One region of the Streptomyces sp. NPDC002467 genome, then DNA from elsewhere that is predicted to be linked to it. Evidence: riboswitches for the same ligand, from Rfam matches in the RefSeq annotation. Region 1 holds a riboswitch; each other region holds the start of a gene.
The links. Region 1 has a riboswitch for cobalamin ahead of ACFYYJ_RS27365 (energy-coupling factor ABC transporter permease). Riboswitches for the same ligand answer to the same signal wherever they lie in the genome.

Region 2: it holds a riboswitch for cobalamin, as region 1 does, so the genes downstream of both, ACFYYJ_RS29065 (acyl-CoA thioesterase) here and ACFYYJ_RS27365 (energy-coupling factor ABC transporter permease) in region 1, are expected to answer to the same signal.
Region 3: it holds a riboswitch for cobalamin, as region 1 does, so the genes downstream of both, metE (5-methyltetrahydropteroyltriglutamate--homocysteine S-methyltransferase) here and ACFYYJ_RS27365 (energy-coupling factor ABC transporter permease) in region 1, are expected to answer to the same signal.

Annotation. Positions count from the first base shown of each region.
Region 1 covers NZ_JBIARJ010000014.1:186,509-195,990, reverse strand. Annotated here, with positions in the region: gene gcvH (glycine cleavage system protein GcvH) at 1-128, shown strand, start outside; gene glyA (serine hydroxymethyltransferase) at 144-1,400, shown strand; gene ACFYYJ_RS27390 (hypothetical protein) at 1,559-1,921, shown strand; gene ACFYYJ_RS27385 (L-serine ammonia-lyase) at 2,200-3,582, shown strand; gene ACFYYJ_RS27380 (hypothetical protein) at 3,658-4,524, opposite strand; gene ACFYYJ_RS27375 (hypothetical protein) at 5,039-5,545, shown strand; gene ACFYYJ_RS27370 (flavodoxin family protein) at 5,548-6,261, opposite strand; cobalamin riboswitch at 6,317-6,512, shown strand; gene ACFYYJ_RS27365 (energy-coupling factor ABC transporter permease) at 6,542-7,222, shown strand; gene ACFYYJ_RS27360 (energy-coupling factor ABC transporter substrate-binding protein) at 7,219-7,605, shown strand; gene cbiQ (cobalt ECF transporter T component CbiQ) at 7,608-8,357, shown strand; gene ACFYYJ_RS27350 (ATP-binding cassette domain-containing protein) at 8,354-9,175, shown strand; gene ACFYYJ_RS27345 (hypothetical protein) at 9,191-9,482, shown strand, end outside.
Region 2 covers NZ_JBIARJ010000016.1:57,714-67,195, reverse strand. Annotated here, with positions in the region: gene aceA (isocitrate lyase) at 1-83, shown strand, start outside; gene aceB (malate synthase A) at 312-1,904, shown strand; gene ACFYYJ_RS29070 (3-hydroxybutyryl-CoA dehydrogenase) at 1,901-2,773, shown strand; gene ACFYYJ_RS29065 (acyl-CoA thioesterase) at 2,862-3,290, opposite strand; cobalamin riboswitch at 3,439-3,593, opposite strand; gene ACFYYJ_RS29060 (SRPBCC family protein) at 3,688-4,182, opposite strand; gene ACFYYJ_RS29055 (DUF6223 family protein) at 4,424-4,588, opposite strand; partial or broken gene ACFYYJ_RS29050 (sensor histidine kinase) at 4,606-4,743, shown strand; gene ACFYYJ_RS29045 (response regulator) at 4,740-5,405, shown strand; gene ACFYYJ_RS29040 (TetR family transcriptional regulator) at 5,866-6,453, opposite strand; gene ACFYYJ_RS29035 (class I SAM-dependent methyltransferase) at 6,560-7,405, shown strand; gene ACFYYJ_RS29030 (nitrate- and nitrite sensing domain-containing protein) at 7,735-9,482, shown strand, end outside.
Region 3 covers NZ_JBIARJ010000006.1:414-9,895, reverse strand. Annotated here, with positions in the region: gene ACFYYJ_RS14445 (MerR family transcriptional regulator) at 1-511, shown strand, start outside; gene ACFYYJ_RS14440 (sigma-70 family RNA polymerase sigma factor) at 483-1,142, opposite strand; gene ACFYYJ_RS14435 (cryptochrome/photolyase family protein) at 1,254-2,627, opposite strand; gene ACFYYJ_RS14430 (SDR family oxidoreductase) at 2,751-4,295, opposite strand; gene metE (5-methyltetrahydropteroyltriglutamate--homocysteine S-methyltransferase) at 4,439-6,763, opposite strand; cobalamin riboswitch at 6,956-7,110, opposite strand; gene ACFYYJ_RS14420 (acyl-CoA dehydrogenase) at 7,396-8,583, shown strand; gene ACFYYJ_RS14415 (RrF2 family transcriptional regulator) at 8,652-9,110, shown strand; gene ACFYYJ_RS14410 (putative leader peptide) at 9,264-9,356, shown strand.

The DNA of each region.
Region 1 (9,482 bases):
TCGACGACCCGTCCCTGGTGAACTCCGCCCCCTTCGAGGGCGGCTGGCTGTTCAAGGTGCGCATCTCGGAGGAGCCCAAGGACGTGCTCTCCGCCGACGAGTACACCGCACTCACCGCCGGTAACTGACCCCAGGGGATCCTGATGTCCGTACTGAACACCCCTCTCCACGAACTCGACCCCGACGTCGCCGCAGCCGTCGACGCCGAGCTCGTGCGCCAGCAGTCGACCCTCGAAATGATCGCGTCGGAGAACTTCGCTCCGGTCGCCGTCATGGAGGCCCAGGGCTCCGTCCTGACCAACAAGTACGCCGAGGGCTACCCCGGCCGCCGTTACTACGGTGGCTGCGAGCACGTCGACGTCGTCGAGCAGATCGCCATCGACCGGATCAAGGCGCTGTTCGGCGCCGAGGCCGCGAACGTGCAGCCGCACTCCGGTGCGCAGGCGAACGCGGCCGCGATGTTCGCGCTGCTGAAGCCGGGCGACACGATCATGGGCCTGAACCTGGCCCACGGCGGTCACCTGACCCACGGCATGAAGATCAACTTCTCCGGCAAGCTCTACAACGTGGTCCCGTACCACGTCGGTGAGGACGGCCAGGTCGACATGGCCGAGGTCGAGCGCCTCGCCAAGGAGTCCAAGCCGCAGCTGATCGTCGCGGGCTGGTCCGCGTACCCGCGTCAGCTGGACTTCGCCGCCTTCCGCCGCATCGCGGACGAGGTCGGCGCGTACCTGATGGTCGACATGGCGCACTTCGCCGGCCTGGTCGCCGCGGGTCTGCACCCGAACCCGGTGCCGCACGCCCACGTCGTCACCACCACCACGCACAAGACCCTCGGCGGTCCGCGCGGCGGTGTCATCCTGTCGACGCAGGAGCTGGCCAAGAAGATCAACTCCGCGGTCTTCCCGGGTCAGCAGGGCGGTCCGCTGGAGCACGTGATCGCGGCCAAGGCCGTCTCCTTCAAGGTCGCGGCCTCGCCCGAGTTCAAGGAGCGCCAGGAGCGCACCCTGGAGGGCGCGAAGATCCTCGCCGCCCGTCTGGTCCAGGACGACGTCAAGGCCGTGGGCGTGGACGTCCTCACCGGCGGCACCGACGTGCACCTGGTCCTGGTCGACCTGCGCGACTCCGAGCTGGACGGCCAGCAGGCCGAGGACCGCCTCCACGAGGTCGGCATCACGGTCAACCGCAACGCCATCCCGAACGACCCGCGGCCGCCGATGGTCACCTCGGGTCTGCGGATCGGTACGCCGGCCCTGGCCACCCGCGGTTTCGACGCCGAGGCGTTCACCGAGGTCGCCGAGATCATCGCGCAGGCCCTGAAGCCGGAGTACGACGCGGCGGACCTGAAGGCGCGCGTCTCCGCGCTCGCCGCTAAGTTCCCGCTGTACCCGTCGCTCTAGGCAACGGCCTGAAGGGGCCCGGCCTTGGTTTCCACAGGGTCGGGCCCTTCTCATGACCAAAGCCCCAGGCGGATGCGGCCCACCTGGGCTTCTCCGTCCTGCTCCTGGTCACCGTCGGCCGCAGCTGGAAGACCCTGGCGCCGATCATCTCGGCCGCCATGGTGATCTCGTACCTGATCGGCCCCGTCGCGGTGGGCGTCTTCCGCCGCACGAAGCCCGGTCTGCCCCGCCCGTTCCGCCTCCCGGCGGCGAGGATCCTGTCTCCGCTGACCTTCGTCTTCGCGGCGTGCGCGCTGTACCGGTCGAAGTGGCCGAACACCGGCATCGTCACCGCCCTGACCCTGCCGGCCGCCCCGATCGCCGCGCTGGTGCTCTCCCGCAAGGGCGAGCACGACCTGGCCCGCCAGTTCGCCCCGCCTGGTGGATCGTCTTCTTCCTCGGCACCCTGTCCCTGCGGGACATCGCCCTGGTGGCGGCCATGGCCCTCGGTACGTACCACTGGGCCGTGGGCGCGGGCGTGAAGGCCCACCACGCGGGCCTGCCCGACCCCGACCCGATCCTCGACCGCGCCGTCGACCCGGCCCTCGACCCGACGCTCGAAGCCGACCCGTCCGCACGCGGCGACGTACCGGCTCCGGAGCGTGAACCGGCACCCGCCCGACCCGTCCGCGTAACGCACACCACCTCGTCCGGCAGACGAGCCGTTCACCTCACCGCGATAAGCTCGCCTGCCGGACAAAATCCGCAATACACCTCTCCTGCCCCCTCCCACCCCACGAGCAGACAAGGGAGTCCGCCAGTGGCCATCTCCGTCTTCGACCTCTTCTCCATCGGCATCGGCCCCTCCTCCTCCCACACGGTCGGTCCGATGCGCGCCGCGCGCATGTTCGTGACGCGGCTGAAGAAGGACGGCGTACTCGCCCAGACGGCGTCCGTGCGGGCCGAGCTCTTCGGCTCCCTCGGTGCGACCGGCCACGGCCACGGCACCCCCAAGGCGGTGCTGCTGGGCCTGGAGGGCCACTCCCCGCGCACGGTGAACGTGGAGACGGCGGACGACGAGGTCGAGCGCATCCGCAAGACCGGCCGCCTGCGCCTCCTCGGCACGGAGATAGGCGAGGTCCACGAGATCGACTTCGACGAGCCGAACCAGCTGATCCTGCACCGCCGGCGCTCGCTGCCCTACCACGCGAACGGCATGACCCTCTTCGCGTACGACGCGGCCGGCACCCCGCTGCTGGAGAAGACCTACTACTCGGTCGGCGGCGGCTTCGTCGTGGACGAGGACGCGGTCGGCGAGGACCGCATCAAGCTCGACGACACCGTGCTGAAGTACCCCTTCCGCTCCGGCGACGAGATGCTGCGCCTCGCGAACGAGACCGGCCTGTCGATCTCCTCCCTCATGCTGGAGAACGAGAAGGCCTGGCGCACGGAGGAGGAGATCCGCGAGGGCCTCCTGGAGATCTGGCGCGTCATGCAGTCCTGCGTCGCGCGCGGCATGTCCCGCGAGGGCATCCTGCCGGGCGGCCTGCGGGTCAAGCGCCGGGCCGCCTCCACGGCGCGCCAGCTGCGCACCGAGGGCGACCCGATGATGCACCGCAGCGAGTGGACCACGATCTACGCGATGGCGGTCAACGAGGAGAACGCGGCGGGCGGCCGGGTCGTCACCGCGCCCACCAACGGTGCGGCGGGCGTCCTCCCGGCCGTCCTGCACTACTACATGAACTTCGTCCCCGGCGCGGACGAGGACGGCGTGGTCCGCTTCCTCCTCGCGGCCGGTGCGATCGGCATGCTGTTCAAGGAGAACGCCTCCATCTCCGGCGCCGAGGTCGGCTGCCAGGGCGAGGTGGGCTCGGCCTGCTCGATGGCGGCGGGCGCCCTCGCCGAGGTGCTGGGCGGCACCCCGGAGCAGGTGGAGAACGCGGCCGAGATCGGCATGGAGCACAACCTGGGCCTGACCTGCGACCCGGTCGGCGGCCTGGTGCAGATCCCGTGCATCGAGCGCAACGGCATGGCGGCGGTCAAGGCGGTCACCGCGGCGAAGATGGCGATGCGCGGCGACGGCAGCCACAAGGTCTCCCTCGACAAGGTCATCAAGACCATGAAGGAGACCGGCGCGGACATGAAGATCAAGTACAAGGAAACGGCCCGCGGCGGCCTCGCGGTCAACGTCATCGAGTGCTGATCCCCCCGGCCCCGGCCGGCGTCGCGTCCTGCGGCGCCGGCCGGGGCCTTCCCCTTCGCATCCCCGTTCCCTCGGTCACTCCCCCCGCAGAGTGATCCCGTACATGGTGCGCAGTCGGCCGATCTCCCACCACGCCACCGCCGACACCGATGCCGGACCGCAGATCAGGGCGCAGATCTGAATGACCGGCGGGCCCGGCGGCATTCCGGTCATGGCCAGGTTGACGACCGCGAGCTCCCACACCAGCACACCCGTCAGCAGGGCCGGAAGCGCGGCGTGCACCGCGGCGGTACCGAACGCGGAGCGGACCAGCGTGGCGGACGCGAAGCAGACGAAGAACAGCATCCACACCGGCGGCGCGAGCGCGGGAATCGCGAGGAACGGGCCGTACAGGGAGGACTGCAAGGTCTCGACGACGAGTTTCGTGCCCATGAAGAGCAACGGCACGGCCGTGAACGCGCCGAAGTAGATGAGGGCCGAGCGCACGGCGGGCCGGAGTCTGGCGCGCATCCCCGGCCTCGCGGCCTCGGGTGCGAGCCGCAGGAGGACCATGATCACCAAGGGTGCGGTGAGCAGCAACAGCCACGGCGTGATGGTGAGCCTGAGCAGGTACTGCCCCTGCATCTCGGCAAGGTCCGACTCGGTGCCGTAGAGGACGAGGATCAGGAACGACGCGACCAGCGCGACCACGGCCCTGATCTTCTGTACGCGCACCACCTCCGGATCCGACAGGCTGTGGTGGACGTGCGGAGGGAACGTCGCCCGCGCCTGCCGGCGGGCCGAGCGGGCCAGCGGATAGGCCAGGGCGGGGATGAGCAGGGGCCACAGGCAGAACGCGACCGCGACCCACGCGCAGCCGTTCATGCGTACCCGCTTCAGCAGTTCCAGGAACGGGGGCCAGTCGCCATCGCGAAACTGCTGCCACAGCGGACGGTGCGCCACGTGTGGAGGGTACGGCGGCATGTACGGGTACGGATTCGAGGTGGGGTAAGGAGGGGAGCCGGGCTGCGGCGGCACGCCCGGCCATGGCGGTGCCTGACCTCCGTTCGGCTGCCCTGTCGGGCCGTACGGGTTCTGTCCCCCGAATGTCACGCCGGTTTCCTTCCTTGTGATGCAGTATGGGTGCGGCGCGGAAGGTACCAGCGGACGTCCGCCGCCACCAAAACAGTCAACTGCCAACGCGGCCTGCGGACATGGGGTTGCGAGCACCTGCCCGGCAATCGCCCCGGAAACGCCCTGACCTGGCCCGGCCCTTCCTGGCAGGATCGCCCCATGCGGGGTGTCCGCCGGGTCGGCCGCCGGTCGCCGCCCGGTCGGCCTCGGGTCGGGGCCGTCGATGGCGCCCCTCTTCCGGTCGTGTCGACCGGTCCGGCCGCTGGTGCAACCGATGCCGCACGTCCGATGTCTTCACATTTGACACGTTTGTCCCCAGTCTCTCGAGAATCGAGGGGACGTCATGATCCACCGACAGTTCCGCCGGATCGCGGCCCTGGCCTCCGGTGTCCTGCTCACCGCGGGGCTCTCGCTCGCCGCACCGGCCGCCACCGCCACCACCACCGCCGCCCGGGCGCAGTCCGGCAGCCCGCTCGTGGTCGATGCCCGTTGGGCCGGGCACCCCACCTATGACCGGATCGTCATCGACATCCGGGGGTACGTCCCCACCGCGACCGTCACCCCCGTCCCGCACCTGGTCCAAGACGGGTCCGGCAAGCCCGTGCCGCTGCCCGGGAGGTACTTCCTGGAGATCCGCCTCCATCCCGCCGCCGCCCACGACGACGCGGGCGGGAACGTCTACCTCGGACCCAGGCTGCAGAGGATCGCCCTGCCCAAGCTCAAGGGCATCGCGCTCACCGGGGACTTCGAGGGGTACGTGACCTTCGGCGCCGCCTTCGACACGCTGCCCTACTACCGCGCCTTCCCCCTGCACTCCCCCGAACGGTTCGTCGTGGACATCGCCCGCTGAACCTAGCGGTGCTCGGGGTTCGGGAAGTCGAAGCGGCAGCCGGCGTCCCACAGGGAGCGCTGGTTGCCGTGCGCCGGGATGCCGCCCGCGCCCTTGAGGAGGGCGGCCAGGTGCATCAGGTTCCAGGACATGAAGGTGGTGTTGCGGTTGGTGAAGTCGTTCTCGGGGCCGCCCGAGCCCGGGTCGAGGTAGGACGGCCCGGGTCCGGCCTCGCCGATCCAGCCCGCGTCGGCCTGCGGCGGGATCGCGTAGCCGAGGTGCTGGAGGCTGTACAGGACGTTCATGGCGCAGTGTTTGACGCCGTCCTCGTTGCCGGTGATCAGCGCGCCGCCGACCCGGCCGTAATAGGCGTACTGCCCCTGGTCGTTCAGGATCGAGGAGCAGGCGTAGAGCCGTTCGATGACCTGCTTCATCACGGAGCTGTTGTCGCCGAGCCAGATCGGGCCGCAGAGGACGAGGATGTCGGCGTCCATCACCTGGCTGTAGAGCACCGGCCACTGGTCGGTCTCCCAGCCGTGTTCGGTCATGTCCGGCCAGACTCCGGTCGCGATGTCGTGGTCGACGGCGCGGATGAGCGACGTACGGGCTCCGGCCGATTCCATGACGGCACGGCTCTTGTCGATCAGACCCTCGGTGTTGCTGACCTCGGGCGATCGCTTGAGCGTGCAGTTCACGAAGAGGGCGGAGAGGTTCGAGTAGTCGGGTTCGGCAGTCACTCCCCCAGCCTGGCCGGGGTCGGGAGGTGGCGCCATCGGGGCGCGGCCGGACGGGATAGGGTCAGTGGGCCTTGGTGTTCGGGAAACCGGTGGGAAACCGGTGCGGCCCTCGCCACTGTGATCGGGAAGTCCGGCTCCACTCCTACGGGAAGCCACTGGGCCCGCGCGGGAGACCGCACGGCCCCGGGAAGGCGGGGCCCGGGCATCAGAACCCGTGAGCCAGGAGACCGGCCGGGGCGCGCTGTCCATCCACGAGGTGCTGGAGAGGTCTTCCCTACTCATGCATATAGCCGAGGGGTTCCTACCCCCATGGCACGCGGCCGCCTGGGGCGTCGCGTCCGCCCCCTTCGTCGTACACGGTGTCCGCGCCCTCACCCGTGAGGTGAAGGCCAATCCGGAGAGCACCCTGCTGCTCGGGGCGTCCGGAGCGTTCACCTTCGTCCTGTCCGCGCTGAAGATCCCCTCGGTGACGGGCAGTTGCTCGCACCCGACGGGCACGGGGCTCGGAGCGATCCTGTTCCGGCCGCCGGTCATGGCGGTGCTGGGCACGATCACCCTGCTCTTCCAGGCGCTGCTGCTGGCGCACGGCGGGCTGACCACCCTCGGCGCCAACGTCTTCTCGATGGCCATCGCCGGGCCGTGGGCGGGCTACGGGATCTACCGGCTGCTGCGGGGCCTCGACGTGCCGCTGATGGTGACCGTGTTCTTCGGTGCCTTCGTCGCCGACCTGGTCACCTACTGCGTGACCTCGGTGCAGCTGGCGCTGGCCTTCCCGGACCCGGGTACGGGCTTCCTCGGCGCGCTCGGGAAGTTCGGCGGGATCTTCGCGGTGACGCAGATACCGCTCGCGGTGAGCGAGGGGCTGCTGACCGTGCTGGTGATGCGGCTGCTGATGCGGTCGAGCCGTTCGGACCTGATCCGCCTCGGCGTCGCGAAGGCGAAGGAGGCCGTGGCCCGGTGAGCAGGAACGCGAAGATCAACGCCCTGCTGCTGTTCCTGGTGGCGGCGCTCGCCGTGCTCCCGCTCGCGCTGGGGCTCGGCGAGGGCAAGGAGGAGCCGTTCACCGGCGCCGACGCGCAGGCCGAGGCCGCCATCACCGAGCTGAAGCCGGACTACGAGCCCTGGTTCTCACCGCTGTACGAGCCCCCGTCGGCGGAGATCGAATCGGCCCTGTTCGCCCTCCAGGCGGCCCTGGGCGCGGGCGTACTGGCGTACTACTTCGGCCTCCGCAAGGGCCGCCGACAGGGCGCGGCCGCCGCTGCCGCCGCGGACCCGGCGGCGGAGGGCGTGGCAGCCGGACAGGGCCCGGAGACGGGGTCCGGGGCCGGCGGCGGGGGGAGCTGACGGTGTTGCCCATCGATGTCGCCGCGCACGGCAGTCGGTGGCGGTGGCGGCATCCTCTGGAGAAGGCGTTGCTCGGCATCGGGCTCACGGTGACCGCCGTGTGCCTGCCGGCCTGGCCCGGGGGGCCGATCGTCGGGGCCGCCACGCTGGCGGTCCTGCTCGGGCCCGCCGGAGTGGCCCGGCGGCAGCTGTGGCGGGCCTTCCGGATCCCGCTCGGCTTCTGCTTCACCGGGGCGCTGCCGCTGCTGGTCTCGGTCGGCGGGCCCGGGGGCTGGGTCGCGCCGGCCCCCGGCGGGCTCCAGCACGCCGTCGAGCTGCTGCTGCGCACCTCGGCGGCCTCGCTCGGCGTGCTGCTCTTCGCCTTCACCACCCCGGTGTCGGACGTGCTGCCCCGGCTGGTCCGGGCGGGCGTGCCGGCCCCGGTGGTGGACGTGGCCCTGGTCATGTACCGGATCACGTTCCTGCTGCTCGACTCGCTGGCCCGCATCCGCCAGGCCCAGGCGGCCCGCCTCGGGAACACCGGGCGGGCGGCGGCCTGGCGTTCGGTGGCCGGCCTGGCCGCGACCTCGTTCGTACGGGCCTTCGACCGCGCCGCGCGGCTCCAGTCGGGCCTGGCGGGGCGCGGCTACGACGGCTCGCTGCGGGTGCTCGTGCCCGAGGCGGCCCTGTCGTGGCGGTTCCTCGCCGCGTCCGCCGCACTGCTGTCGGCCCTGGTGGCCGTGACCCTCGTACTGAAGGAGCTGTACCTGTGAGGCCGTTGGTGGAGCTGGTGGGCGCGGGCTACGCCTACGAGGACGGGCCCGCCGTGCTGTCCGGCGTGGACTTCGGGATCGCCGGGGGCCGGGCGCTGGTGCTGCTGGGCCGCAACGGCTCGGGCAAGACCACGCTGATGCGGCTGCTGAGCGGGGGCCTGCGGCCCGGCTCGGGCTCGCTGCACCTCGACGGCGCGGAGGTGACGTACGACCGCAAGGGCCTGACCCGGCTGCGGACGGCGGTCCAGCTGGTGGTCCAGGACCCGGACGACCAGCTGTTCGCCGCCTCCGTGGAGCAGGACGTCTCCTTCGGCCCGATGAACCTGGGCCTGCCCGCGCCGGAGGTCCGCGAGCGCGTCGACTCGGCCCTGGCGGCCCTGGACATCACGGCGCTTCGCGACCGCCCGACCCACCTCCTCTCCTACGGCCAGCGCAAGCGCGCGGCGATCGCGGGCGCGGTGGCGATGGCTCCGCGCGTGCTGATCCTGGACGAGCCGACGGCCGGGCTCGACCCGGACGGGCAGGAGCGGCTCCTGGACGTCCTGGCGGGCCTGCGGGCGTCCGGGACCACGGTGGTGATGGCCACGCACGACGTGGACCTGGCGGTCCGCTGGGCCGACGACGCGGCGGTGCTGACCCCGTCGGGCATCCGCACGGGCCCGGCCGGGACCCTCCTCTCGGACCCGTCCCTGCTGGCCGAGGCGGGCCTGCGCCAGGCCTGGTCCCCGGCGGTGACTGCCGTCCTCCGCGCCCACGGCCTCCTGGACCCGCACGCCCCCGGCCCCCGAATCCCGGAGGCGCTGACCCCCTGGCAGTAGGTAGGTTCGCCGCTCATGAGGATCTTCAAGGCTTCGGGCACTCCCGGGTCCCTCCGCTGGGACGGCGACGAACTGGTCGACGCGGCGGGCGCGTTCCGCCGCTGGACCCCGGACGGGGCCGAGCACGCGAGCGGGTTCCGGTACGGGTACGAGTTCGACCGGGCCGCGCACTCGCCCTCCGGCCGCTGGACGGTGGTCTACGAGGAGCGCGGCACGAAGGCGCTCCTCCTCGACGGGCAGAGGATCGCGCGGGAGCTGGACCGGAGCCACTACTCCGCCCGGGACTACGACTACCCCGTCGCCCTCG
Region 2 (9,482 bases), on a different contig from region 1:
TCGACCTGGTCTCCACCGCCGTCAATCCCGCTTCCTCCACCACCGCTCTCACCGGCTCCACCGAGGAAGAGCAGTTCCACTAGGCCGTCTCGTCCGGATCTTGACTCACCCTCCCCCAGCCCCAGGGGGCTGGGAGGTGCCCCCTGCCGCCCGGCACCGCACCTCGCCTCCTTGGCGGGACACCCGAGTACGTCCAGTACAAGGGCGCCCCGCCAAGGCGCCGATGCACGGCACCGGACGACACGGGCTTGACCGGCAAGATCCGAAAGAGACGGCCTGGACGCCCCGCCCCACCCTCGGCAGGAGACCGCATGACCACCACCGTCACCACGCACCGGGTCCGGGTCCTCGCGGCACCCGGCGACCGCCACGACGAGATCCTCACGGCGGAGGCGCTCGACTTCATCGGCCGACTCGACGCGGCCTTCGCCGACCGCCGCCCGGACATCCTCAAGGAGCGGATCCGGCGCAAGGACCGCCTCGTCTCGGGATCACCGCTCGACTTCTCCATCGCCACGGCAGCCGTCCGTGCCGACCCCCACTGGCGCGTGGCCCCGCCCGCTCCGGGCCTGGAGGACCGCCGGGTGGAGATCACCGGCCCGCCGGACCGCCGCATGACGGTCAACGCGCTCAACTCCGGTGCCCGGGTGTGGATGGCCGACTTCGAGGACGCCACCGCACCCACCTGGAACAACGTCATCGGCGGCCAGCTCAACCTGCTCGACGCGATCGAGCGCCGCATCGACTTCACCACGCCCGAGGGCAAGGAGTACCGCCTTGGGGAGGACCTCGCGACCATCGTCGTCAGGCCCCGCGGCTGGCACCTGCTCGAAGAGCACCTGGAGATCGACGGACGCCCCGTCCCCGCGGCCCTGGTCGACTTCGGGCTGTACTTCTTCCATTGCGCGCAGCGCCAGATCGACGCGGGGCACGGCCCGTACTTCTACCTCCCCAAGCTGGAGAACGCCGGCGAGGCCCGCCTGTGGAACGACGTCTTCGTCCTCGCCCAGGAACTCCTCGGCATCCCGCGCGGCACCGTCCGCGCCACCGTCCTCATCGAGACCGTCACCGCGGCCTTCGAGATGGAGGAGATCCTCCACGCCCTGCGCGAGCACAGCGCCGGCCTCAACGCCGGCCGCTGGGACTACCTGTTCAGCATCGTCAAGACCTTCGGCCACCGCACCGACTTCCAGCTCCCCGACCGGGCGCAGGTCACCATGACCGCACCCTTCATGCGGGCCTACGCCGAACTCCTCGTCCGCACCTGCCACAAGCGCGGCGCGCACGCCATCGGCGGCATGGCCGCCCACGTGCCGGCCAAGGACCCCGACGCGAACACGGCGGCCCTGGCCAAGGTCCGCCTGGACAAGGAACGAGAGGCCGAGGACGGCTTCGACGGCTCCTGGGTCGCCCACCCGGCGCTCGTCCCCGTCTGCCGCGAGGTCTTCGACGCCGTCCTCGACGAACGGCCCCACCAGCTCGACCGGACCCGCGAGGACGTACACGTCCGCGCCGCCGACCTGCTCTCCGTGCGCCGCATCAGCGCCCCGCCCACGGCAGCGGGAGTACGGGCCAACGTGGCGGTCTCGCTCCGGTACTTCGAGGCCTGGCTGCGCGGCCACGGAGCGGTCGCCCTCCACGGCCTCATGGAGGACGCGGCCACCGCCGAGATCGCCCGCGCCCAGCTCTGGCAATGGCTGCGCCACCGGAGGATCGACCGGGACGACCTCCTCGCCGTGCTCGACGAGGAATGCGCCGCGCTCACCGCGGAGCGGCCCTACGCCCTCGTCCCGGAGGCCAGGGCCGTATTGGAGAGCACCGCCCTGGCGCGGGACCTGCCCGCCTTCTTCACCCCCGACGCCTACAGCCGTCACCTGGTCCGCCGAAGGGAGGAGCGGTCATGAGCGCCGGTATCCGCCGGGTCGGCATCGTGGGCGGCGGTCGGATGGGCGCCGGCATCGCCGAGGTCTGCGCCCGCGCCGGACTCGACACGGTCGTCTGCGAGGCGGACGACACGGCCGCGCGTGCGGCGCGCGAACGGGTCGCCGTCTCCTTGGAGCGTGCCGTCCAGCGGGGCGGGCTCGACCGGATCTCGGCCGAGGACGCCCTCGCCCGCCTCGTCTTCACCGGTGGCCTCGACGCCCTCGCCGACCGGCAGCTCGTCATCGAAGCGGTGACCGAGAACGCGGACGTCAAGATCGAGACCTTTGCGACGCTGGACAAGATCGTCGAAGACCGCGGGGCGATCCTCGCGACGAACACCTCGTCGCTGCCCGTCATGCGGCTGGGCATGGCCACCGGGCGCGCGGACCGGGTCGTGGGCCTGCACTTCTTCAACCCCGTGCCCGTCCTCCCGCTGGTCGAGGTGGTCGCCTCGCTGCACACCTCCGGCGAGACCGCGGAGACGGTGGAGGCCTTCGCCCGGGAGAGCCTCGGCAAGACGGTGATCCGGTCCCGGGACCGGGCCGGCTTCGTCGTCAACGCCCTTCTCGTCCCGTACCTGTTGTCGGCGATCCGCATGGTCGAGTCCGGCTTCGCCACCGCGACAGACGTCGACGCGGGCATGGAACTCGGCTGCGCCCATCCCATGGGCCCGCTCAAGCTCGCCGACCTCATCGGCCTCGACACCGTCGCCGCCATCGCGGAGTCCCTTTACGACGAGTTCAAGGAACCCCTCTACGCTCCGCCGCCGCTGCTGATGCGGATGGTGCAGGCCGGGCTGCTGGGCCGCAAGACGGGCCGAGGGTTCCACCCCTACGGCCGGGACCGATGACGACCGCAAGGCCCGCTTGCAGGCCCCGGTCCGCTTCACGCGCTCGCCCGAGCGCACGGACGCGGCCGGGGCCTGACGCCGGAGCCGTCTACGCCTCCGACAGACCGGGGACCGCGCGCGGCCGGCCCTCGGCGTCGATCGCGACGAAGGTCAGGCGGGCGGTGGCCACCTCGGTGGCGGGGGTGGTGGTGGCGTTCCAGCGTTCCGCGGTGACGCGTACGGCCACCGTCATCGAGGTCCGGCCTGCGCGTTCGAGCACGGCGTGGACGGTGAGGAGGTCCCCGGCGCGGGCGGGGGCGATGAACGTCATGCGGTCCACGGAGACCGTCACGGCCGGTCCGTCGGCATGGCGGCCCGCCGACGCCGCGGCCGCGTCGTCGATGAGCTTCATGACGACGCCGCCGTGAATGGTGCCGTACAGGTTGGTGTCGTGCTCGCTCATGATGTGGGCGAGGGTCACACGGGAGTCGGCCGGCGCCTTGTGGGCGCGGGAGCCTGGGGTGATGTCCGTGGTCACGGAACTCTCCTTCGCGAGTCGTGGCTCGACCCGGTGGTGTGCCCGGGGGCGCGAAGGAGCGGCGGGACCGGTGGGGGTGCCCGCTGCCGCCGGCCCGCCCACGAGGCCCTCGGGTCTCCGTACGCGCTCGTCGCGCACGGGCAGCGGCAGGTCTTCGGACTCGCGGGCACGCCTGCCGGTCTCCCGGCGGGCACCTACCGGCCGTCGCTTCCCGGGACCGGTTCCGGTCCCAGTGCGTATGACGGCGGTCGTTCCCGCTCACCGCTGCGGGGCAGTCCCGGATTCCCACCGGGTTCCCTCTTACGACGCGTCCCGCCTGGCGGACGGGGGCGAACCGGCTGCGTGGCCCACCCTAGGTCACGGCCGCGAGCATCCCCGCCGGGAGGCCCCGGCTCCGTCACGGGCGGGGCAAAGACGCTCCGGCCGCTCCTGACGTCGCGCGGCCCGGGTCGAGCGCGGTGTGCTCGCGCACCGCGATCCGCGCCAGTTTCGTGAGCATCATGCCGTTGCGGACCGCGACGACGTAGTCCACGGGGAGGCCGTGCATCCGCGTGCCGGGGCCCCGGAGGGGGTGCCAATCGAGGGTGAAGAGGGTGTGCTCGCCCCACGGGATCAACTGCATGGCGATGCGAGCCGCGCCGAAGGATCCCGCCTTCGCTTCCAGTTGCAGGCGGTGCAGCGGTTCACAGATGCGGACGACGCAGGTGTCGTCGAGGGTGAGGGGGCCGAGGCCGACGCGGACCTTCAGCCGTGCGCCGACGGCCGGCCACTGCGGGTCCACGGCGAGGACCTGCTGGGTTCCCGTCACCCACTCCCCGTAGCGGTGGCCGTCGGACAGCAGGTCCCAGACTTCCGACGGTGAGCTGAGGATCAGACGGCGGTTCCGGGCCATAACCACGCTCCTGGAGAAGGGGCGGCGCGGCCCCCGACCGCTCCGCGGCTCGCCGGGCGTCTCTCCGGCCGTCCCATGGGCTTGGCTTCCAGCGTCGTGCCGAGCGCGGCGCCTGCACAGCCCGAGGACTCCAGACGGGTGACGAGCGCCGACTGCCGCGCGCACGGCGAAGGCGGCCCGCACCCGGATCCTGACCGCCATCGCCACCGCCTGGGGAATCCGGCCGGACCGGCCCCGCCGCTCACCGGTGGTCGGGACGCGGAGCCGGTCGTCCGGCGCGGCGGGACCGGACCCGGGCCGACCGGCCGAGTACCGAGGCGATGAGCCCCAGCACCACGGCCGAGGCGCCACCCACCACCCCGTTGCCGGTGCCGGGACCGCCGTCGGCGACGGACGGGTTCACCACGCCGACGACCAGGCCGAACAGCCCCGGCGCCCGGCGTCGGGCTGCTCGGCATGCGCGAACGCGTCACCGCCCTCGGCGGCCTGCTCCGCGCCGAACCGCGCGACGGGGGCGGCTTCAGCGTCCAGGCCGAACTCCCCGTGGAGCAGACGTCGTGATCCGCGTCCTGCTGGTCGACGACCAGCCCCTCATCCGCAGCGGATTCCGCGCGCTCCTGGACCTGGAGGACGACATCGAGGTGGTGGCCGAGGCCGCCGACGGCAAGGAGGGCCTGGAGCTCGCCAAGCTCCACCTGCCCGACATCGCGCTCATCGACATCCAGATGCCGGTGGTCGACGGCATCGAAGCGACCCGGCGCATCGCCGCGGACCCGGCCCTCGCCGGGGTACACGTCGTCATCCTGACCAACTACGGTCTCGACGCGTACGTCTTCGACGCGCTGCGCGCCGGCGCGGCCGGATTCCTCGTCAAGGACATCGTCCCGGACGACTTCCTGCACTCCGTGCGCGTGGCCGCACGCGGCGACGCCCTGCTCGCCCCCTCGATCACCCGCAAGCTGATCGACAGGTACGTCTCCCAGCCGCTCCACACCGGCGCCGGGACGGAGTTGGCAGAGCTGACCGGCCGCGAACGCGAGGCCGTCGCGCTCGTGGCGCGGGGCCTGTCCAACGACCGGATCGCCGAGCGCATGGTGATCAGCCCGATGACCGCGAAGACCCACATCAACCGGGCCATGGCCAAACTCCACGCCCGTGACCGCGCCCAACTCGTGGTCCTCGCCTACGAATCCGGCCTCGTCACTCCCCGTACCCCGAAATAGGCTGGCGTTCCGGGGAGGGCGGAGGCACCTTCCCCGGAAGGATTGCGGGCGGACGCCGGCCTCGCGACCCGTCGCCCGGGGCCGCTCACCACCGGCATGGCGCGCAACGACGTCCGGGGCGCCCCGGACGGAGGGCGGGTGCGTGCGCCGGTCGGCGCGCGGCGGGTGCGGCCGCCGAGTCCCCGGCGGGCGCGAGCCGGGCGGCCCCCGCCGGGGCGGGGGCTGGTCGGCCGGCGCGGAAGGATCGCAAGGGCGGGCTGTCGCCGGGACGGGGGATGGCATCGGCCGCGGCCCGCAGGTCACACCACGGGCGAGAGCGCGGTCGCCCGCCTCGATCGCGGCGTCGGCCCGCGCGAAGGGCGGCCGCGTTGCGCCGACCTCCGGTCCGGCCCGGCGAACCCCCCTGCCCGCTCATGGCGACACCCCGCGCCGCCGCACTCGATTTTCGGGTCGACGGCCTTCACGCCGTACGGATCAGCGCACGGACGAGTCGCTCGACCTGCGCCTGGGCCCCCGGAGCCGCATCCGCGGAGCCGGTCATCAGGAGGTGGTGGAGGGTGCCCACGAGTGCGAGCGCCACCGACTCCACGTCCATCGGTGCCGCGACCCTCCCGAGGTCCTGCTCCGCCCGCAGGTAGCCGCTGACCGCCTCCTGGATCGCCGCGAACCCCGGCGCCCCCGCCTGCCAGGCCTCCCGGACGCGCCGGGCCGCCACCGGCCGGGTCACCGCCAGTCCCACCAGCCCCGGGTCCAGGGACAGCACCGCCGAAGCCACATCCGCGAGGTTCGCGGCCGGCGATCCGGTGCCGGCCCTGGAGGGCAGGTCCTCCGACAGCGCGGCGGCCGCCCCGAACCGGTGCAGGACCAATGCGGCGACGAACTCGTCCAGCCCGGCGAAGTGCGTGTGCAGCACCCCCTTGGCGCACTCGGCCTCCTCGGTGACGGCCCTGCTGGTCAGCGCCGCGGCCCCGTCCCGGGCCAGGACGCGCTCCGCCGCCGCGAACAACCGCTCCCGCAGGCCTTCGATGGCTACTCCGCGAGGTGACATCAACTTCCTCCTGAGGCAGGGGCATTGCAGGTATGGGCGCCTGCCCATACTGTTTGGGCGTGTGCCCATTCTAGGGCTCCCGCTCCCCGACCGGAGGTCATTCCGCATGCAGCAGACCGCCAACACCGCCCAGGCGCAGGCATGGAACGGCTACGAGGGCGCCCACTGGGCCGCCCACCACGACCGCTGGAACGCCGTCAACGCCGGCTTCGACGAGCCGCTCCTGGCGGCCGCGTCGATCGGTCCCGGGGAGCGCGTCCTCGACATCGGCTGCGGCGCGGGCGCGACCACGCGCCTGGCCGCCCGGGCCGCGGAGCAGGGCCACGCCATGGGCCTCGACCTCTCCGGCCCCATGCTCGATCAGGCCCGGACCGTCGCCGCCGCGGAAGGCATCGCCAACATCTCGTTCACGCACGGCGACGCGCAGGTCCACGACCTGCCCCGAGCCGCCTTCGACGTCGCCATGAGCCGCTTCGGTGTCATGTTCTTCTCCGACCCAGCCGCCGCGTTCGCCAACATCGCTGCCGCCCTGCGTCCGGGCGGGCGCATCGCCTTCCTGAGCGCGGCGGGACCCGAAGGGAACGAATGGCTGACCGCGCTCACCGGGCTCAAGGACATCCTGCCGATCGGCGGCTTCGGAGCCGCCGGTGGACCGGGCATGTTCTCCCTGGCCGACCCCGACGCCGCGACCGGCCTGCTGCGTGCGGCGGGTCTGCGCGAGGTGCGCGCCGCACACGTCCAGGCGCACGGGAACTGGGGTCGAACCGCCGCGGAGGCCGCGGACTTCCTCCTCGACACGGGACCCGGCCGGCACCTCCTGAACTCGGTCGATCCCGCCACTCAGGCGCTCGCGCGCCGCCGCCTGACCGAAAACCTCGGCGCCCACGAGTCCGACGGCGCGGTCCGACTCCGCAGCACCGGCTGGCTCCTGACCGCCGAGGTCGGCGCCTGACCTGCGAGAAGCGCGCGTCCTCGATCGACTCCCGGCCCGGAAACCCGTTGGCGGTGATGGAATCCGACTGCGCGATGCCGGTCAACGCGTGCGTGGTGCCCGGGAGTCGAGCCACTCGGTGCCACATGGGGCACCAGCTCGACACGGACTCGTTCGGCTGAACCGGCGACGGTCCGAAGCCCGCCCGGACCTGCGAGGACGCCCGGCGACCGATCGCCGGCGGCCGTACCACAACCACATCATCGTGTAACCGGGCGTCCGACGCCTCGTTAGGGATTGACGCTGGGTTGATCCAGCGTCAGAACCGTTCCCTTTCGAAAGCTCAACAAATGGATACAGAGAACCCGTCCACCCGCCCCGGCCGCTTAAGGGCCGCCGTCATGAAGACGGTTGTCGCCCCACGGACGATCCGCGCCAAACTCATCCGCATCCTCGTCGTCGCCGTCGCCCTGCTCCTCACCCTGCTCGGCCTCTCGGTCGCCCAGCAGGTGGGCGACTACCGCAATGCGACCAAGACCACGTCGAACGCCGAACTCGCCATCGGAGTACAGGACTTCGTCCACGAACTCCAAAAGGAACGCGGCCTCACCGTCGGACGCGTCGCAGGCGTCGACCGCTTCCGCACCATGCTCCCGGCACAGCGTGCCGCCACCGATGACGCTCGGTCCCAGCTGTCGCGCCGCCTCACCGCCCGTGAACGCGACGGCGATGGCGACAGCGCCTCCGCCGCGGCCGTGCGCAAGGCGCTGAAGCGACTCGACGGCCTGGCGGGCATCCGCGCCTCGGCCGATCGGGGCGACTTCGACGTCAACGGGACCGTCGACTACTTCACCGAGGTCATCACCTCCCTCAACCAGCTCGGACTCGGCGTCCACGAGGTCCGCGACGACGAGCTCCGCTCCGCCTTCAACGCGCTGCAGATCCTCAGCCTGGCCAAGGAGTACACCGGCGAGGAGCGGGCCATCGTCCTCGGATCGGTGCCCACGGGCCGATTCCGCGGCGATTCGTACGCACGCTTCCTGGCCGCCCGCGCCGCCCGTCTGGACGAACTGCTCCTCTACCCCGAGTGGGCCACCCCCGGGGAGAGGCAACGCCTCGACGAAGCGCTGCGCACGCCGCAGGCGCTCCGCTTCCTCGCGCTGGAGAAGACCGCCGCCGACAGCGTCGGCCAGCTGCCCGCGGACAAGATCACGGCCGCTGAATGGTGGGACACCTCGACCGCCACCATCGACGGCATGCGCACCGTGCAGAGCACGCTCGGCGCCGACATCCAGGCCCGCGCCGACCGCACGGAACGGGACGCCACCCGCGCCCTCGCACTCTTCGCGCTGCTCGCCCTCGGCTCGATCGCCCTCCTCGGCGCCCTCGCCGTCGGCTGCGCCCGCGCGGTGTCCAGGCCGCTCGCCGGCCTCACCCGCCAGGCACGCGACATCGCCGAGAACAGCCTGCCCGCCGCCGTGGCACGCGTACAGGCCACCGCCGGACGCGAGCCGGAGCCGCTCGCCCCGCTGGATCTGCCGCCGAACACCGGCACCGAGATCGCCCTGGTTGCCGAGGCCTTCGAACAGTTGCAGCAGGCCGCTTACGACCTGGCCACCGAACAGGCCGTGCTGCGCCGCAACGCGACGGAGTCCCTGGTCAACCTCGGCCGCCGCAACCAGAACCTCGTACGACGCCAGATCAGCTTCATCAACAAGCTGGAGCACGAGGACGCCGACCCGGCCACACTGGGCAACCTCTTCGAACTCGACCAGCTCGCCACCCGGATGCGCCGCAACGCGGAGAGTCTGCTCATCCTCGCCGGCGAGGCCAGCCCCCGCCCGTTCTCCACGCCGCTGTCGGTCACCGACGTCATCCGCGCCGCGCTGTCCGAGGTCGAGGAGTACCGGCGGGTGACGCTGCGCCGGGTGGACCCCGTACACATCAGCGGCAGCGTGGTGGCCGAGGTCGCCCACCTGCTCGCCGAACTCGTCGAGAACGCGCTCAACTACTCGCCGCCGGTCACCGACGTCGAGATCGAGGGCCGCCGCACCAGCGCCGGCTACCTGGTGGCCATCGTCGACCACGGCACGGGGAT
Region 3 (9,482 bases), on a different contig from region 1:
GTACGTCGAGGTGGAACACCTGCTGTCCTGGCACGTGTCGACGGCGCTGCGGCAGGTCACCCCCGCCGGACACGGATCCGTGCCCGCCGCTCCCCCGGTGCTCCTCGCGTGCGTACCCGCCGAGCAGCACACCCTTCCCCTGGAGGCGTTGGCCGCCGGGCTCGCCGAACGCGGGCTGCCCACCCGGATGTTGGGCGCGGCCGTGCCCGCCGAGGCGCTCGACGCCGCCGTGCGGCGGCTGGGCCCCGCCGCCGTCGTCCTCTGGTCCCAGGCCCGGTCCACCGCGAACCACGCCCTCGCCCGCCATGTCGCCGGGCGCTCCTTCGGGGTCAAGGGGGCGCGGACGCAGACCCGGGTGCTCCTCGCGGGGCCGGGCTGGGCGGGCCGCGCCGTGGAGGCGGGCATGCTCCGCCCGGGGAGTCTGAGGGAGGCGCTGGACGTCCTCGCCCGCAGTTACGCGGAGCCGCCGGCCGGCCGTGACCTCAGCAGTGCGAGGGCTGTCCCCCGCTGATCAGGGTGGCCGGTCCTGCCCCGGCCACGAGGCTGTGGCGCATCCGGATGAGGCCCCGGCGGGCATGGCTCTTGACCGTGCCCAGGGGCAAGCCCGTGCGGTGCGCGATCTGCGCCTGTGTCAGGTCCCCGAAGTACGCGAGGGTCAGCACGTCGCGCTGGACGCGCGGCAGGCGCGCGAGTTCCCGGGTGACCACGACCCGGTCGAGGACGTGCTCGGGGCCCTCCCCCGTGCCGTCGGACGGCGGCAGCGCCGCGCCCGCGGCGGCCACGAGGTCCAGCCGGCGCGACCGGTCGGTGAGGGCGTCGGCGGTCTTGCGCCGGGTGATGCCGACCAGCCAGGCGGGCACGGGCCCGCGCTCGGGACGGTATCCGGCGCGGCCCCGCCAGGCCGCGAGGAAGACCTGCTGGGTGACGTCCTCGGCCTCGCGCGGGTCGCCCAGGGCCCGGGCCGCGAGGGTGTGCACGAGCCGCCCCCAGCGGCGGTGCGCGAGGGCCAGGCAGCGCTCGTCGCCCGCGGCGAGCCCCCGACCGATCTCCTCGTCCGAAACCGCCTCGGGCACCGTCTCGGGCGCCGCATCGGACACCGTCTCGGACACCGCGTCGGGCGCTTCGAGGTCTGCCGTGGTCATGTGCGCGTCCTCCTGCCGGTGCCGGGTGGTCCCCGCGTCACCAGCCTCCGACCAACGGAGGAGGCGGCTCAACACGCATCGATCGTGCGTCGTATTCGACGTCCCCCGGTCTCAGTCCCTGCCACGGGCGTGCCGGAAGCGGGCGAGGCCGTCGGCGAGGTCCACGATCGGGTCGGGGTAGTCGTACGCGGCCCGGTCCAGGCCCTTCAGCTTCCAGGGTTCGTGGATCGAGGAGCCGGGGAGCTCCGCCAGCTCCGGGACCCAGCGGCGGACGTAGGCGCCGTAAGGGTCGTACCGCTTGGCCTGGAGGACGGGGTTGAGGACCCGGTGGGGTCGGGTGTCCGTCCCCGTTCCGGCCACCCACTGCCAGTTGAGCTGGTTGTTGGCGACGTCTCCGTCCACGAGGAGGTCGAGGAAGTGCCGGGCGCCCTCCCTCCAGTCGACGTAGAGCGTCTTGCTGAGGAAGGAGGCCGCGAGCAGCCGTCCCCGGTTGTGCATCCAGCCCTCGTGGGCGAGTTGACGCATGGCGGCGTCCACCACGGGGTACCCGGTCAGCCCCTCGCGCCACGCCTTCAGGTCCGCCTCGGCGTCCGCGCCCCGCCGCCAGTTGTCGTGCCGGGGCCGGTAGTCCTCGACCGCCGTCGCCGGGCGGGCCGCGAGCACCTGGCGGTGGAAGTCCCGCCAGCACAACTGCCGTACGAAGGCCTCGGCACCCGCGCCGCCGCGGGACCGCGCCCGGTGCACGGCCTCGGTCGGCGACACCGCGCCGAAGTGGAGGTACGGGGAGAGGCGCGAGGTCGCGTCGCCCGCGAGGTCGTCGTGGCGCTCCTCGTAGGCGTCGGCGTGCCGGGACATCCAGGCCCCGAGCCTCCGGCGGCCCTCGGTCTCCCCTCCCGTGGCCAGTCCTTCGGAGACGTCCGCCACGGAGGCGCTCGTCGGCAGTCGCTCGGAGCGCAGCCCGTGCGGAACCCGTACGGTCCTGGGCGCCGCGAGCGGGGTCCTGAGCGGTTCGGCGGACCAGCGCCTGAAGTACGGGGTGAAGACCGCGAAGTGGTCGGAGCCCTGTGGGGTGACGTCGCCCGGCGGCACCACGGTCGTGACGGCGTCGTGCACGTAGAGGCGGCGTCCCTCGGACTCCAGGGCCTGGCGCAGGCGTTCCTCCCGGGCACGGGCGAACGCCGAGTGATCGGCGGCCATGTGGACCTCGTCGGCCTCGGACTGCCGTACGACCGCGCACACTTCGGCGGCGGTGTCGCCGCCGCGCACGACGAGCCGCCCGCCCCGCTCCCGCAGTCCGGCGTCGAGGTCGGTCAGGCAGTCGGCGAGGAAGGCGAGGCGGTTGGGCGCCGCGAAGCCGGCCCGGTCCACGGCCGGGTCGCGGACGAACAGCGGGACGGTCTCGCGCGCCGCGTCCACGGCGGCGCGCAGCGGCGGGTGGTCGTGCAGGCGGAGGTCGGACGTGAAGAGGACGACGGAGACGGTCATGGCGCCACTCCCGGGGATCGGCCGCCGGGCGGGCCGCTGGGGGCTCGCCCGGCGGGCTGCTGTGCTGGTGCTGGTGTGCTGCACTCCCCTTCCGTGTGCGGGGGCGCCCCGGATGCGGGCACCTCACCCCGGCACGCCCTGCTTCGTCCGATCGGCGACGGCCCGCTCCGCCGTGCGCGCGATGTTCCTGGCCATGCCGCCGAAGACCACGGCGTGGAACGGTGCCACGCTCCACCAGTACACCTGGCCCACGAGTCCGCGCGGGTGGAAGAGGGCGCGCTGGCGGTAGCGGGTGCGGCCCGTGTCGTCCCGCTCGGCGCGCATCTCCAGCCACGCGAGCCCCGGCAGCCTCATTTCGGCGCGCAGCCGCAGCAGCGTGCCCCGCTCGATCTCCTCGACCCGCCAGAAGTCGAGGGCGTCGCCGACGCGCAGCCGCTGGGCGTCGCGCCGCCCGCGGCGCAGTCCGGCGCCGCCGGCGAGCCGGTCGAACCAGCCCCGTACGGCCCAGGCCAGCGGGAAGGAGTACCAGCCGTTCTCGCCGCCGATGCCCTCGATGACCTGCCACAGGGCGTGCGGATCGGCGTCGACGGTGCGTTCGCGCTCGTCGGTGTAGAGGCTGCCGCCCGCCCAGTCCGGGTCGGTGGGCAGGGGGTCGCTGGGGGCCCCGGGCAACAGGGCGGAGGACCAGCGGGTGGTGACGCGGGCCTCCTGGACGCGTTGGAGGGCGAGCGAGAGGGCGTGGTCGAAGGGGGCCGGGGTGTCGGGCCCGTCCGGCACGTACGCGGCGATGTCGTGCTCCGCGCAGACCACCTCGTACCGCAGGGACTCGGCGAGCGGCCGGGCGAGGGCGGCGGGCACGGGGGTGACCAGGCCGATCCAGTGGCTGGACAGGCCCGGGGTGAGCATCGGGACGGGCACGATCAGCCGCCTCGGGAGCCCGGCGACGGACGCGTACCGGACCATCATGTCGTGGTAGGTGAGGACGTCCGGGCCGCCGATGTCGAAGGCGCGGTTGACGTCGTCCGGCATGGCCGCGCTGCCGACGAGGTAGCGCAGTACGTCGCGTACGCCGATGGGCTGGACGCGGGTCCCGACCCAGCTCGGCGTGACCATCACGGGGAGCCGTTCGGTGAGGTAGCGGAGCATCTCGAAGGAGGCCGAGCCGGAGCCGATGACGACGGCGGCCCGCAGGACGGTGGTGGGGACGCCGGAGTCGAGAAGGATCCGGCCGACCTCGGCGCGCGAGCGCAGGTGCGGTGAGAGCTCGTGCTCGGGGACGTCCACCGGGGTGAGGCCGCCGAGGTAGACGATGCGGCGCACGCCCGCGGCGCGGGCCTCCTCGGCGAAGGTCCGGGCGGCCCTGCGGTCGGTCTCCTCGAAGTCCCGGCCGGCGCCCAGCGAGTGCACCAGGTAGTAGGCGACGTCCACGTCGCGGAAGGCGGGGCGCAGGCTCTCCGCGTCGGTGACGTCGCCCCTCGCCACCTCGACCCGGTCCGCCCAGGGGTGGTCCCGCAGGTGGGCCGGGGTACGGGCGAGGCAGCGCACGTGGTGGCCGGCGGTGAGCAGGTCGGGGACGAGCCGGCCGCCGATGTAGCCGCTGGCACCGGTCACCAGGCACAGCGTGCGGCCCGGCGCCGGTTCGGACGGGGTACGGGGGCTGGTCGCCATGGGCTGCTCCGTTCCTCGCGGGGGCGTCACACCGGTTCTTCCGCCCCTGCGGCCCGGACGGATGCGGGGCGTCGGCGAACAGCCGCACCGCGGGTCCGGGACGGGCGCAGGGCCCGCCCCGGACCCGAGCGGGATCAGGCGGATCAGGCGGAGGCGGGACCGGTCTCGGCACGGACCTCGCGGGCGGCCGCGACGAGGTTCTCCAGCGAGGCGCGGGTCTCGGCCCAGCCGCGGGTCTTCAGGCCGCAGTCGGGGTTGACCCAGAGCCGTTCGGCCGGGATGGCCCCGAGTCCCTTGCGCAGGAGGGCCGCGGCCTCGGCGGCGGAGGGGACGCGCGGCGAGTGGATGTCCCAGACTCCGGGGCCGACCTCGCGGGGATAGCCGGCGCCCGCGAGCTCGTCGGCGACCCGCATGTGGGAGCGGGCCGCTTCCAGGCTGATGACGTCGGCGTCGAGGTCGTCGATGGCCCGGAGGACGTCGCCGAACTCCGCGTAGCACATGTGCGTGTGGATCTGCGTGTCCGATCGGACACCGCTCGTGGTGAGGCGGAAGGACTCCGTGGCCCACGCCAGGTACGCGGCGTGGCCGTCGGCGCGCAGCGGCAGCGTTTCGCGCAGGGCGGGTTCGTCGACCTGGATCACCGGGGTTCCGGCCGCTTCCAGGTCGTCGACCTCGTCGCGCAGGGCGAGTCCGACCTGTCGCGCGGTCTCGGCGAGCGGCTGGTCGTCGCGCACGAAGGACCAGGCGAGCATGGTGACCGGGCCGGTGAGCATGCCCTTGACCGGCTTGCCGGTCCGCGACCGGGCGTACGTCGTCCAGCGCACCGTCATCGGCTCCGGGCGCGAGACGTCCCCGGCGAGGACCGGCGGCCGTACGTAGCGGGTGCCGTAGGACTGGACCCAGCCGTGCTGGGTGGCGAGGTAACCGGTGAGCTGCTCGGCGAAGTACTGGACCATGTCGTTGCGTTCGGGTTCGCCGTGCACGAGGACGTCGAGCCCGATCTTCTCCTGGAAGGAGAGGACCTCGCGGATCTCGTCCTCGATGCGCTGCTCGTAGGCGGCGGTGTCGATGCGGCCGGATCGCAGGTCCGCGCGGGCCCGGCGCAGTTCCCCGGTCTGCGGGAAGGAGCCGATGGTCGTGGTGGGCAGCAGCGGCAGGCCCAGGCGGGCGCGCTGGTCCGCGGCGCGCTCGGCGTAGGGGCGGGCGCGGCGGGCGTCCGCGTCGGTGACCGCTGCGGTGCGGGCCCGGACGGCGGGGTCGTGGGTGATCGGGGAGGCGGCGCGGGAGGCCAGGTCGGCCCGGTTGGCGGCGAGTTCGGCCGTGATGGCGTCGGTGCCCCGGGCGAGTCCGCGGGCCAGCGTGGCGATCTCGGTGGTCTTCTGGTGGGCGAAGGCGAGCCAGCGCCGGATCTGAGGGGCGATGTCACGCTCGGCGTCGGCGTCGAGCGGTACGTGCAGGAGCGAGCAGGATGCCGCCACGTCGACGCGGTCGGCGAGACCGAGGAGGGTGCCGAGGGTGGTCAGCGACTTCGCGTAGTCGTTGATCCAGACGTTGCGGCCGTTGACCACGCCCGCGACCAGGCGCTTGCCGGGCAGGCCACCGGCCTTGGCGAGGTCGCGGAGGTTCGCCTCGGCGGCTTCGGTGAAGTCGAGGGCGAGGCCCTCCACGGGCGCCTTGGCCAGGACGGGCAGGGCCTCGCCGAGCCGGTCGAAGTAGGAGGCGACGAGGAGCCTGGGCCGCTCCGTGAGGCCGCCGAGTTCCCGGTAGGCGCGGGCGACGGCGTTCAGTTCGGCCGGGGTGCGGTCCTGGACCAGGGCCGGTTCGTCGAGCTGGACCCATTCGGCGCCCGCGGCGCGCAGTTCGGCGAGGACCTCGGCGTAGACGGGCAGCAGCCGGTCGAGCAGGGTCAGCGGCGGGAAGCCGGCGTCGACGCCGGGTGCGGGCTTGGCGAGGAGCAGGTACGTCACGGGCCCGACCAGGACCGGGCGGGCGGTGTGACCGAGGGCCAGTGCCTCCTTCAACTCGGCCACCTGCTTGGCGGGATCGGCGGTGAACACGGTGTCGGGGCCGAGTTCGGGGACCAGGTAGTGGTAGTTCGTGTCGAACCACTTGGTCATTTCGAGCGGCGCCACGTCCTGCGTGCCGCGTGCCATCGCGAAGTAGCCGTCCAGGGCGTCGGCTTCGACGGCGGCGCGGTGGCGGGCGGGGATCGCGCCGACCATGACGCTGGTGTCCAGGACGTGGTCGTAGTACGAGAAGTCGCCGGTCGGGACCTCGGTGATGCCGGCCCCGGTCAGCTGCGCCCAGTTGTCCCGGCGCAGGTCGCGGGCGGTCTCCCGGAGGGTTTCGGCGCTCGTGCGGCCCTTCCAGTAGCCCTCGACGGCCCTCTTCAGCCGGCGGTCCGGTCCTTGCCGGGGGTAGCCGTGGACGGTGGCCCGTACTGCCGCGGCTGCGGACTTGGTGGTCACGGAACTCTCCTTCGCGAGCGTGTCTCCATGGACCCGGTGGGGCCGAGGGCGCGAAGGGGTGCCGGAACGGGCGGACCGTCGTGGTCGCGTACGTCCGGGTACGCGACGGGAGGTCCCGTCCGAGGTGCACGCCGACCCGCCCACGAGGTCACCGGGAAACCGTGCGCGGTCGATCGCGCACGGGCAACGGGCAGGTCTTCGGACTCACGGGCACGCCTGCCGGTCTCCCGGCGGGCACCTACTGGCCGTCGCTTCCCAGGACCGGTTCCGGTCCCAGTGCGTATGACGGCGGTCGTTCCCGCTCACCGCTGCGGGGCAGTCCCGGATTCCCACCGGGTTCCCTCTTACGACGCGTCCCGCCTGGCGGACGGGGGCGAACCAGCTGCGTGGCCCACCCTAGGCCGACCGCGCCGGACGTGGGGACCGGTTGGCGCATGTCGGACCGTGAGCTGCGACACGGGCCCCGACCGTCTCCTCTTGCGGGACGGACGTGTCCACCATGCGGCCATGGTCTTGCCGAGCCAAGCCCCTTCGGAGAGTATTCCTATCAATCCGATAGGAAAAGTGGGATTCGGCCGCACGCCATCCGGCACCCGGCCGGGACCGCCCGACGACGCTCCGGAGTAGCCCACATGACCACCGCCGTCCGGCCTGCCGAAGAGCAGCGCCACGCGCTCCTGCGTACCGCTCGCGACGTGGCGGACGACCTCGCCGCGGACGCCGTCGCCCGCGACCGGGCGGGCAGGCCGCCGGTCGACGAGACGGCGCGGCTGCGCGAGGCCGGTCTGCCGGCTGCCCTCACCCCGCCCGGGCCGGAGCGCGGGGCGGACTGGCGCACCGGATGCGCCGTCGTACGGGAGATCTCCGCGGCGGACGGCTCCGTCGGCGAGGTGCTCGCCCGCCACTACGCGCACGCGTGGAGCGCGCGCTTCTACGCCGGCCTCCTCCAGGCCTCCGACCTGGAGGAGGCGTCGGTGCGCGGGCAGTGGCTGTGGACCGGCTCGGTGGGCAATCCGACGCCCGACGACGACGACGCCGGACCGGACCTCACATTGAGGCCCCGCGGGTCGGGCTACGTCCTGAACGGGCGCCGGTCCGTGCACACGGCTGCGGCCGTCGCCGACCGCATCGTGCTGGACGCCGTCTGTACCGGCACCGGTGACGTCCTGGTCGTGCGGATCACGCCCGGCGCGCAGGGCGTGACCGTGGAACCCGCCCACGACCGCCTCGGACAGCGCGTCGCCGGCGCGGGCGACCTCGTCCTGGAGCGGGTCGCCGTCACGCCCGAGCAGGTGCTCGGGCGCCGGCCGCACGACGAGGAGTCGACGGCGCCCTTCACCGCGCTCGCCGAGCCGGCGCTCCGGCTCGCCCTGTGTCACGTCGGCCTCGGGATCGCCGAGGGCGCCCTCACCGAAGCCCGCGACCTCAGCAGGCGCGGTCGCTCCTACCGGCTGCCCGGCGAGGACCCGGACCTCTTGCTGACGTACGGGGAACTCGCCTCCGCCGCCCAGACGGCCACCGCCGTGGTCGACCGGGCGACCGGGGCGATGGCGCGGGCCCTCGACACGGGGACGCACCTCGACGCCGACGAGCCCGCGGACGTCGCCGCGCTGGTCGCCACGGCCGAGACGGTGACCTCCAAGGCCACCCTGCACATCACCGCCCGGGTGCTGGAACTCGCCGACGCCCCCGGCCTGGACCGCTTCTGGCGCAACGCCCGCGTGCTGACGGCCCACCGACCGGTCGCGCACCGCCTGCGCGCCATCGGCGAGCACTACCTCAACGCCCCCCACCGCGTGCCGGCGGCCGTCTTCCGCTGACGCGCGGCCCCGCCCGGGCGGCCCCGCCCTCGGCGGACGCGGCCGGATCCGTACGGGATAATGAGCGCATGCGGATCTCAGCCAGGGCGGACTACGCGGTACGTGCCGCACTGCAGCTCGCGTCGTCGGAGGACGACGGGCCGGTGAAGGCCGAAGCCATCGCCGACGCCCAGGACATCCCGCACAAGTTCCTCGAAGGCATCCTGAACGACATGCGCCGCGGCGGGCTCGTGCTCAGCCAGCGCGGCGGCAACGGCGGATACCGGCTGGCCAAGCCCGCCTGGTCCATCACCATCGCGGACGTCATCCGCATCGTGGACGGCCCGCTCGTCTCGGTGCGCGGAGTCCGCCCGCCGGACCTCTCCTACACCGGGCCGGCCACATCGCTGCTGCCCCTCTGGATCGCCCTTCGCGCCAACGTTCGCGAGATCCTCGACGGCGTGACGCTCGCCGACGTCGCCGCGGCCGACCTGCCCGCCGACGTGTCCGCGCTGACGACCACTCCCGAGGCCTGGACCAATCCCTGAGCCGTCGGCACCTGCCCGACCTGCTCTTTCTCACACATCGAGATGAGTCCGTCCATCATTCGGACGCCCTCTTGGGGCGAGTCTCGACGTCTGCCAAGATGCCTACCAGCCCGGTAGGAAAACTAGGAATGAGGTGAGGTGGCCGTGCGAGCAATGCATGAATCAGCCATTCTTCTGCCCGTCCTCACCACCCGCCGGCACATCGACCTGGTGCGTACGTCCAGCGCCATCTGTCAGCCCGCCTGACCCGGGCCCCGGTTCCGCGCGCCGATCCTCGTAGCGCTCCCCGGCCCCGCCACCCCGCTCCGCGGGCCCGGGCTCGGCGGCCCCCTCCGCCGGCCCCGCACGCCCCGCGTCACCTCCGAGCGCGGC